3 regions of the Thauera sp. SWB20 genome follow, and region 3 is predicted to be linked to each of the others. Evidence: predicted binding sites of a transcription regulator. Region 3 holds the regulator's gene; each other region holds the start of a gene.
What was found. The regulator FNR, encoded in region 3, switches genes on or off when oxygen is low (the NO sensors DNR and NnrR bind a similar motif). The targets are predictions, from matches to a motif close to TTGANCTAGNTCAA.

Region 1: the regulator FNR is predicted to act here: its motif matches at 1,821-1,834, upstream of paaN (phenylacetic acid degradation protein PaaN).
Region 2: the regulator FNR is predicted to act here: its motif matches at 1,640-1,653, upstream of PO78_RS14575 (hemerythrin domain-containing protein).

What each region holds. Positions count from the first base shown of each region.
Region 1 is NZ_JTDM01000015.1:86,410-89,679, reverse strand. It holds gene paaG (2-(1,2-epoxy-1,2-dihydrophenyl)acetyl-CoA isomerase PaaG) at 1-94, opposite strand, end outside; gene paaN (phenylacetic acid degradation protein PaaN) at 105-1,772, opposite strand; gene paaX (phenylacetic acid degradation operon negative regulatory protein PaaX) at 2,246-3,196, shown strand.
Region 2 is NZ_JTDM01000020.1:118,412-121,681, forward strand. It holds gene dsbD (protein-disulfide reductase DsbD) at 1-1,077, opposite strand, end outside; gene cutA (divalent-cation tolerance protein CutA) at 1,171-1,518, opposite strand; gene PO78_RS14575 (hemerythrin domain-containing protein) at 1,734-2,291, shown strand; gene PO78_RS14580 (Uma2 family endonuclease) at 2,405-2,977, shown strand; gene PO78_RS14585 (histidine phosphatase family protein) at 3,038-3,270, opposite strand, start outside.
Region 3 is NZ_JTDM01000011.1:112,740-116,009, forward strand. It holds gene PO78_RS02590 (Crp/Fnr family transcriptional regulator) at 1-268, opposite strand, end outside; gene PO78_RS02595 (SirB2 family protein) at 351-731, shown strand; gene fnr (fumarate/nitrate reduction transcriptional regulator Fnr) at 768-1,508, opposite strand; gene hemN (oxygen-independent coproporphyrinogen III oxidase) at 1,649-3,040, shown strand; gene PO78_RS02610 (sulfite exporter TauE/SafE family protein) at 3,112-3,270, shown strand, end outside.

The DNA.
Region 1 (3,270 bases), on a different contig from region 3:
TCTCGCCGGTGAAGCTGTTGAGCTTGTCGGGGCGGTTCAGCGTCAGGCGGGCGACGCCCGCCTCCACTGCAAACTGGATGTTGTTGTATTCCACGGACGGATCCTCAGACGTGGTAGCGGCGCTGGACGACGCGGAAGCGGTTGGCGACGAAGGCGGAATCCGAATACGAGGCGTTGGCCGACGGGTTGCCGCCGGTGCCGTGGTAATCGGAGAAGGCCGCCGACTGGTTCACGAACACGCCGCCGGTGAGGTTGATCGACAGCGCGACCTTGCCGCGCCAGGTGGCTTCGGTCATCGCGTCGATGACGTCCTGCCTCGTGGAGTAGAGCCCGACGGTGAGCGCGCCGTGGGTCCTGACCACACGCTCGGAGAGCGCGATCCCTGCGGCGGTGTCGGCGACCTTGACGATGAAGCTGATCGGGCCGAAGCGCTCTTCCATGTAGGCCTTCTCGTCGGCGGCGTCGCAGGCGAGCAGCACCGGGGTGCGCACCTTGGCGCCCGGGAACTCGGGGTTGTCGAGCTTCTGCGAGGCCAGCACGACCTTGCCCAGCGCGCCGCTGTTGGCGATGTCGATGCGTTCGGCGGTGTCGGCGGACTGGATCGCGCCGAGCACGGCGTGGGCGACCTCGGGTTTGGACAGGAAGCGCTCGACCGCACGGGCGAGGTCGGCGCAGACCTCGTCGTAGCTCTTGTGGCCGTCCTCGGTGTCGATCCCGCCCGCGGGCACGAAGATCGCCTGCGAGGTGGTGCACATCTGGCCGGAATACAGCGAGAGCGTGAAGGCGAGGTTGCCCAGCATCGCCTTGTAGGAGTCCGTCGAGTCGATGACGATGTTGTTCACGCCGGCGAGCTCTGCATAGACCTGGGCCTGGCGGCAGTTGTCGATCAGCCACTGGCCGAACACGTTGCTGCCGGTGAAGTCGACCGACTGCACCGCCGGGTGGGTGGCGAGCGCCTGGGTGACGCTGCGCTGGGTGGCCACGCACAGGCTCACCAGGTTGGGGTCGATGCCGTTCTCGGCGAGCACGGTGCGGATCGTGCGCACGGTGATCGCCGCCGGCAGGATGGCATTGCTGTGCGCCTTGACGATGACCGCGTTGCCGGTGGCGAGCGCGGCGAACAGGCCCGGGTAGGTGTTCCAGGTCGGGAAGGTGCCGCAGCCGATCACCAGGCCCACGCCGCGGCCGACGATCTGGAAGTGCTTCTTCATGACCAGCGCCGGGTTCTTGCCCTGGGGCTTCTCCCAGGTGGTCTCGGCCGGCACGAAGCTCTGCTCGCGCCAGGCGTAGGTCACGGCCTCGAGGCCGCGATCCTGGGCGTGCGGGCCGCCGGCCTGGAAGGCCATCATCCAGCCCTGGCCGGTGGTCATCATGACCGCGTGGGCGATCTCGAAGCTCTGCTTGTTCAGGCGCTGGAGGATTTCCAGGCAGATGCCGGTGCGGCCGTCGGCGCCCACCGCCTGCCAGCCCTTCATCGCCTCGAGCCCGGCGGCGATCAGCGTCTCCGGGTCGCACACCGGATAGCGCACGTCGAGCGCCACGCCATAGGGCGAGCTCTCGCCGCCATGCCAGCCCGTCTGGCCCGGCTGCCCGAGCTCGAACGGCTTGCCCAGGTGCGCCTCGAAGGCGCGCTTGCCCTCGTCCGGCGCCGCCTCGCCATAGAGCTTGGGGCTCGGCATCTCGGGGAAGGCAGACCAGTAGCCGCGCGTGGCGATGGCGTCGAGGGCGCTTTCGAGGGTGGCGCGGTGCTTTTCGAGCAAGGGGTGGGGCATGGGTCTCTCCGAGTGGGTGGTCTTGTGCTTCAAACGATACAAATCGATTTGATAAATGTCAATACTAGGTATCTATTCTGGAGGGGGTGATCACCTCAAGTTTTGATAGGCGAAACACGTTTAGATATAAGGAAGTCTTTTATAAACAGTTGGATATGTGAAAATTATCGGGGTGTTCCGGCAGCCGTAGCCAGTCGAAAAACCCGGGGCGTCCGCTGCTCTGGACTTGATTTGATACAAGAAGACATAGAAAAATCTAGTATAAGTATCGTATTAATCTCCTTGCTGCCTTGCCCTCCCGCGCACTCGCCCGCACGCATCCAGGCTTCGTGCCCGCGGAATCGGCGTGGCGCTCGTCCTCGAGCCTTGCGTACGCGAGTGCGGCGGCCTCGAAAGCGCGCTCCGGCGCTAGGCGCATCTGCCCGGAATCGATAGACTTCTTGCCCCCAACCGCAGCGCGAACAAGCTCGTCCGTGACCACTTCCATCCAAGATCGCCTTGAAGCGTTCCGCAAGCAAGATCGCGTGCAGGCCGGGTCGCTGATCATTTCCGTCTTCGGCGACGCCGTGCTGCCCCGAGGCGGACGCATCTGGCTGGGCAGCCTGATCCGCTTGCTCGAGCCGCTTGGGCTCAACGAGCGTCTCGTCCGCACATCGGTGTTTCGGCTTGCGCGCGATGAATGGCTGGTCAGCGAGCCTTGCGGCCGCCGTACGGACTATATGCTGACGCCTTCCGGTCTGCAGCGTATCGAGGAGGCGTCGCGCCGCATCTACGCTTCCGCTGCGCAGGGCTGGGATCGTCGCTGGCGGCTGATCCTCGCCGTCGGCGAGCTTGCGGCCAAGGACCGCGAACGCCTGCGCAGGGCGCTGTTCTGGCAGGGCTTCGGCGCCCTCGACGGGGACTGCTTCGTGCATCCGAGCGCGGACCTCATCACCGCCTTCGACGCGCTCGTCGGGGAGGGGTTGGGTGGGCTGCTGCCGCGGCTCAAGCCCCTGATGGCTGCGGATGCGGCCCTGGGTGCGGCGGCCAGCGACGCCGACCTGGTGCATGCGGCATGGAATCTCGAGCGCCTGGCGCAGACCTATCGCGAATTCGTCGACTGCTACCAGCCCGTGCTGGCCCAGCTCCGCGATGGCGCCAGCGAGTCCGGGGATGAGAACGCCTTCCTCATGCGGATGCTGCTGATCCACGACTACCGCCGCCTGCTGCTGCGCGATCCCGGATTGCCCGACGTGCTGCTGGCGAGCGACTGGCCGGGGCAGCGTGCGCGGCTGCTGTGCCGCGAACTCTACCGTCGGCTGCTGGTGCCGTCCGAGCGCCATATCGACGCTCACCTCCGCCTCGCCGACGGCCGCACGCCCGAGGCGTCGCCCCGCCTTCTCGCGCGCTTCCAGGACGCCGACCCGCTGCGCGGCGCCGCCTGAGCGCCGCCAGCCTCTTCCCGCCGGTCGGCGCGCGGCGACCGGGGCGGGGGCGTGCGGGACGCGTTCATGGCCGT
Region 2 (3,270 bases), on a different contig from region 3:
GGCATCGCCGGTCTGCGCGATGTAGAGCAGGGCGCCGGCGAGGGGGGCCGCCACGCAGGGGCCGACGATGAGCGCCGACAGCACGCCCATCAGGGTGACGCCGCCGAGGTGGCCGCCCTTGCCGTGGCTGGCGGTGTCGGCCAGCTTGCTCTGCAGCGTGCTGGGCAGCTGCAGCTCGTAGAAGCCGAACATCGACAGCGACAGCAGCACGAACATCAGCGCGAAGGCCGACAGCACCCACACGTTCTGCAGCGCCGCCGACAGCATGGTGCCGGTCATGCCGGCGGCGACCCCGGCGAGCGCGTAGGTCACCGCCATGCCCAGCACGTAGGCGAGCGAGAGCACGAAGGCGCGCGTGTGCGAGACCTTGTTTCCCTGGCCGACGATGATGCCCGACAGGATCGGGATCATCGGGAAGGTGCACGGGGTGAAGGCGAGCAGCAGGCCGAAGCCGAAGAAGCTCAGCAGGATGATCGGCACGCTGGCGCCGGAAAGCAGGCGGGCGATGTCGCCGCTCTCGTCGCTGGAGACGGCGCCGCCGCCGCTGCCGTCCTCCGGCGCGGCAAGCGCGACCGGGGTGGGCGAAGCGGCGCCGCCGGTGCCCGCGCGGCCGCCGAGCACGCTGTCGAGGAAGCCGCCCGCCTTCTTCGGCGGCGCGGCGAGGTCGATCGAGGCCTGCTGCGTGGTGGGCGGATAGCAGATGCCGCCATCCCAGCAGCCCTGGCTGGTGGCGAAGAGCTCGAAGCGGGTGGTGCCGGCGGGCGCCTGTACCGGGACCAGGATGCGCAGCTCGCCGCGGTGGGTCTCGACCTCGCCGAAGAAGTCGTCCTTGTGCTTCTTGCCCGCGGGCTTTTCCATCGCGCCGAAGCCCACGCCGGCGGGCTCGGCCTCGAAGCGGAACTTGTCGCCGTAGAGGTAGTAGTCCTTGGCGATCTCGAACACCACCTCGATGGTCTGCGCGTCGAGCGCCTGCGCGCGCATCGCGAAGGCCTTCTCGGGCTCGATCGGGTTGGCGCGCGCGGCGGCGGGCAGGAGCAGGCTCGCGATCAGGGCGAGCAGGAGGAAAAGGCGGTGCATCGTGGTCTTCTAGGCGGCGGTGGGCGGGCGCGCTGCGGCGCCTGCGGACGGGTCGATCGGGCGGGGCGATGCCGGGGACGCGCCGGCGGGCGTTCAGTCGTCGTCCCTCGTTCCGGCGGCGACCCAGTCGAGATAGCCGGGCAAGCCCTGCGTCACAGGGACCGCGACGATCTCCGGAAGTTCGTAGGGGTGGTGGGCCCGGATCGCCGCCTCCAGCGCGGCGTAGCGCGCCGGCGTGGTCTTGATCAGCAGCGGTACCTCGGTCGCGGTCCCGGTCGCACCCTGCCAGCGATACACCGAGGTGCAGGGCGCGAGCATGTTCACGCAGGCGGCGAGCTGCCGGTCGATCAGCGTGTTCGCCAGGGCCTCGGCGCTGGCGGCGTCGGGCAGGTTCGTGAAGACGAGCAGGGCGCGCGGCGTGGTGGCTGAGCTGGCGGGCATGGTGGCGGATCCGTCGTGGAACGCCCGCGATTATCCCGCAGCGCGGGCGCGGACGCCCTGCGCGGGATCAAGCACGGCAATGCCGGGTGACGCCGGTGTCGCGGATGGATCCGGCGCGGATTTGATCTGTGCCATGGAAGTCCATCATGCACCTGTATTAGCGTCGGAATCCTTCACGCATCGGCCGCCCTCCGCGGCTCCATCCGGAGCACATCATGTTCCTGCTCGACTGGCTGTTCGGCAAGCACCAGGCCAAGGCGGAGGCCGCGCCCTCGTCCGCCACGGTTCCTGCCCCCGAACCCGCGCATTCCATGGAGGACTCCGAGAGCTTCGCTCCCGGCACCACCATCCGCTACAGCCCCGAACTGGTCGAGCGCCTGGTGCGCGATCATCGTCTGATGCTCGAACGCTTCGGCGCCATCCGCGAGGCCGCGCATGCGGGGCGCTTCGACGAGGTCGTGCCCCTGCTCGAGCGCTTCCGCGTCGACCTGCACGCCCATCTGCTGGTCGAGAACGTGCGCCTGTACGTGTATCTCGAGCACACCCTCGCCGACGATCCGGTGAGCCACGCGCTGATGCACGAGTTCCGCCACGACATGGACGAGATCGGCAAGAAGGTGATCGCCTTCCTCGCCCGCTACGTCCGCCTCGGCGAAGACCCGGCGCTCGCCGCGAGCTTCGCCGCCGACCTCGAGCGCGTCGGAGCCGTGCTGGTCGATCGCATCCAGCGCGAGGAGGACACCTTGTATCCGCTCTATGCGCCGGTGAGCTGAGCCGCTGCACTCGTCGTCCGACGACCCGGAAGACGGGCCTCTCGATTGCCTGTCCCGTCCCTCGCCGCTATGCTCGAAGCGCAAACCGCAACGAATTGCAGCGAGGACGCCCGATGAGCCTGCCCCAGCCCAAGATCCCGTTCGGCCCCGACGACTACCTGGCCTGGGAACAGGATCAGCCCATCCGCAGCGAATACGTCGATGGCGAGGTCTTCGCCATGAGCGGCGCGTCGGACGCGCACGGTACGGCAGCCGGCAACCTTTTCGCCGGCCTGCATGCGCATCTGCGCGGTACCCCCTGCAAGCCCTTCATCGCCGACATGAAGGTCCACGTCGAGGCGGCCAACAGCTTCTTCTACCCCGACATCCTCGTGACCTGCGACCCGCGCGACCGCAGCGCCGAGGCCAGCCACGTCAAGCGTCACCCGCTGCTGATCGTCGAGCTGCTCTCGCCGTCCACCGAGGCCTACGACCGCGGCAACAAGTTCGCCGCCTACCGCACGCTGGCTGCGCTGCAGGAATATGTACTCGTCTCGCTCGAAGAGCGTCGTATCGAGGTCTTCCGGCGCGACGACAGTGGGCACTGGGTGCTCTACCCCTTCGCCCTCGACGAGCAACTGGAACTCGCGAGCGTCGGCCTGCGCTGCCCGGTGGCCGAGGTCTTCGAAGGGGTGGAGGGCGAGTAGCGCGGGTGGGCGTTTTCGCCGTCCCCGCGATGCACGGCAGGAAAAGGCGAGCCGGCTGTCTCAATCGGTCCGGATGCGGCCGGCCACGCTCGGCGTGTCGCCGTCGACCCGCAGCACGATGATCTCGCCCGAGGCCGGAAACACCCCCGTCAGCGCGGTGATGTTCACCTGATGCGTCACCAGCACCAGCGGCAAGGGACTGCGCGCGCGTTCCCCGATCAGCGCGCGGACCGCAGCGGTGTGCCGCGCCTCCTCGCCGCGGTCGGCGAAGAACGAGTTCAGCCCCGGGAACG
Region 3 (3,270 bases):
CGGCCTCGCCGAAGCTCTGCATCGGGCCGATGATCTCGACCACCTTCTCGGTGCCTTGCGAGGACGAGAAGGCGAGCTTGACCTGGCCGGAGACCACGAAGTAAAAGCCGTGCGGCAAGTCGCCGCGCTGGAACAGCACTTCGCCGCGGGCGACCTGGCGCTCGCGGGTGTAGCGCGCGACCAGCTGGATGTCCGCCTCCGACAGTTCGCTGAACAGCGGGATGCGGCGCAGCAGGGAGGGGATGTCGAGCGGGGTCGTGTTGGGCATCTGGAACTCTCCGTCTGGGGACGCAATTTCAATTCGGCCGGTTGTCGAGCGGCGCCCTGACCGGCTTTCGTTAGGATCGTGGATGTACTACCTGATCAAGAACCTGCATGTGACCTGCGTCGTGCTGAGCGCCGCCGGCTTCCTGCTGCGCGGCACCTGGATGCTCACCGGCAACGCCCTGCTGCAGCACCGCCTGACGCGGCTCCTGCCGCACCTCGTCGACAGCACGCTGCTGCTGTCTGCGATCACGCTGGCGGTAATGATCGGGCAATACCCCTTCAGCGCCGGCTGGGTCACGGCGAAGGTGATCGGCCTGCTCGCCTACATCCTGCTCGGCACGTTGGCGCTCAAGCGCGGACGTACCCGTGGCGTGCGGCTCGCCGCCTTCGCCGGTGCGATCCTGGTCTATGCGTGGATCGTGTCGGTGGCGCTGAGCAAGAACGTCGCCGGCTACCTCGCCTGAGCCGTCGAGCCCCGGGTCGTCCCGGCCACGGCGTGCTCAGCGCGCGCCGTGCTGGTGCTGAATCAGGCGCTTGAGGCCGGCGAGGTCGAGCAGGTGTACGTGCTTCTGCTGCACCGCGATCAGCCCGTCCTCCTGGAAGCGCGAGAAGGCGCGCGACACCGTCTCGAGCTTGAGTCCGAGGTAGGAGCCGATCTCCTCGCGCGTCATGCGCAGGTTGAACTCGCTCGGCGAGAAACCGCGCGCCGTGAAGCGCTGCGACATGTTCAGCAGGAAGGCGGCCAGGCGCTCTTCGGCGCGCATCGAGCCGAGCAGCATCATCACGCCGTGATCGCGCACGATCTCGCGGCTCATGACCTTGTGGAACTGAAGTTGCAAGCCCTCGATCTCATGCGACATCTGCTCGAGCTTGTCGTAGGCGATCACGCACACCTCGCTGTCCTCGAGCGCCACCGCGTTGCAGCTGTGGGCCTCGGTGCTGATGCCGTCGAGACCGAGGATCTCGCCGGTCATCTGGAAGCCGGTCACCTGTTCGCGACCGTCCTCGAGCAGCACGTCGGTCTTGAACGAGCCCGCGCGGATCGCGTAGATCGCCTCGAAGGAGTCACCGGCGCGGTACAGATTGTGCTGGCGCTTGACCTTGCGGCGCGCGCCCACCAGTTCGTCGAGCCGGCTCAGCTCACGATCGGACATTCCGAAGGGGAGGCACAACTCGACGAGGTTGCACTGCGAACAGGCCGATTTGAGCCCATCCACGGTAATTGGCACGCTAGCCCTCATCTGCACGATAATCCTGCTTTCCTGACATTAGAGACGCCTGCGCTGGAGTGGCGGGATTGCTAATCACACCCGTTGACCCAAGTCAACCAACATTACGGAGGCTTCTGCCATTGTTCGGCAGACAGCCCGCCAGCAAGATCATGAAAAGCCAGACCGACCTCATCTTCGACCCGCAACTGATCCGCAAATTCGACATCAACGGGCCGCGCTACACGTCCTATCCCACGGCGGACCGCTTCGTCGAAGCCTTCAATGCAGAGGCGCTGCGGGCCTGGCTGGCCAAGCGGGCGGTGGGCGGCGTAAGCAAACCGCTCTCATTATACTTCCACATCCCCTTCTGCAACACGATCTGCTACTACTGCGCCTGCAACAAGATCATTACCAAGGATCATGGGCGCTCGGCCAAGTACCTGAAATATCTCGCGAAAGAAATCGAGATGCAGGCCGCTTGCCTGGAGGGGAGCCGCCAGGTCACCCAGCTCCACCTCGGCGGGGGCACGCCGACCTTTTTGTCGCACGACGAGATGCGCGAGCTCATGGCGGCGGTGCGCGAGCACTTCACGCTGGTGCCCAACGGCGAATACTCGATCGAGGTCGACCCGCGCAAGGTCGATTTCGACACCGTGAAGCTGCTCGCCGAGCTCGGCTTCAACCGCATGAGCGTGGGCGTGCAGGATTTCGCCGAGGACGTGCAGCAGGCGGTCAATCGTATCCAGAGCTTCGACGAGACCAAGCTGGTCATCGACGCCGCGCGCGCCAACGGCTTCAAATCGGTGAGCATGGACCTGATCTACGGCCTGCCCCGGCAGAACCCGACCAGCTTCGACCGCACGCTCGACCAGGTGCTGGAGATCTCGCCCGACCGCATCTCGCTGTACAGCTACGCTCACCTGCCGGGCCTGTTCAAGCCGCAGCGCCGCATCAACAGCGGCGACATGCCCACGGCCGACACCAAGCTCGCGCTACTGCAGCTCGGCATCCGCCGGCTCACCGAGGCGGGCTACGTGTATATCGGCATGGACCACTTCGCCAAGCCCGACGACGAGCTCACCATCGCCCAGCGCCAGGGCCGCCTGCACCGCAACTTCCAGGGCTATTCCACCCACGCCGAATGCGACCTGCTCGCCTTCGGGGTGTCGGCGATCGGCAAGATCGGTCCGGTGTACGCGCAGAACGTGAAGACGCTCGACGAGTACTACGACGCGCTCGACCGCGACGAGCTGCCGGTGCTGCGCGGCATCGAGCTCACCGCCGACGACCTGCTGCGGCGCGCGATCATCCAGGCGCTGATGTGCCACTTCGAGCTCTCGATGCAGTCGATCGAGATCGCCTACCTGGTCAACTTCCGCGAGTACTTCGCCGAGGAACTCGCCGATCTGCAGGAAATGGAGAAGGCCGGGCTGGTCAAGATCGACGGCGACTGGATCAGCGTGCAGCCCGGCGGCCGCCTGCTGGTGCGCGGCATCGCGATGGTGTTCGACCGCTATCTGCGCGCCGACCGCGAGCGCCAGCGCTACTCGCGGGTGATCTGAACGCCGCACGGATTGCGCACCGCAGCGTAGAATGAGGGCCTCGCATTTCCCGCGGGGCCCTTTTCTTCTTCATGCCCGAAACCGGTTATCTCGCCGTCTTCCTGATCGGCCTGCTCGGCGGCACCCACTGCGTGTCGATGTGCGGCGGCATCGTCGGCGCGCTCAGCATGCAGGTGCAGGTGCCCGGCAGCCGGCCGCAGTGGCCGCTGCACCTGGCCTACAACCTCGGG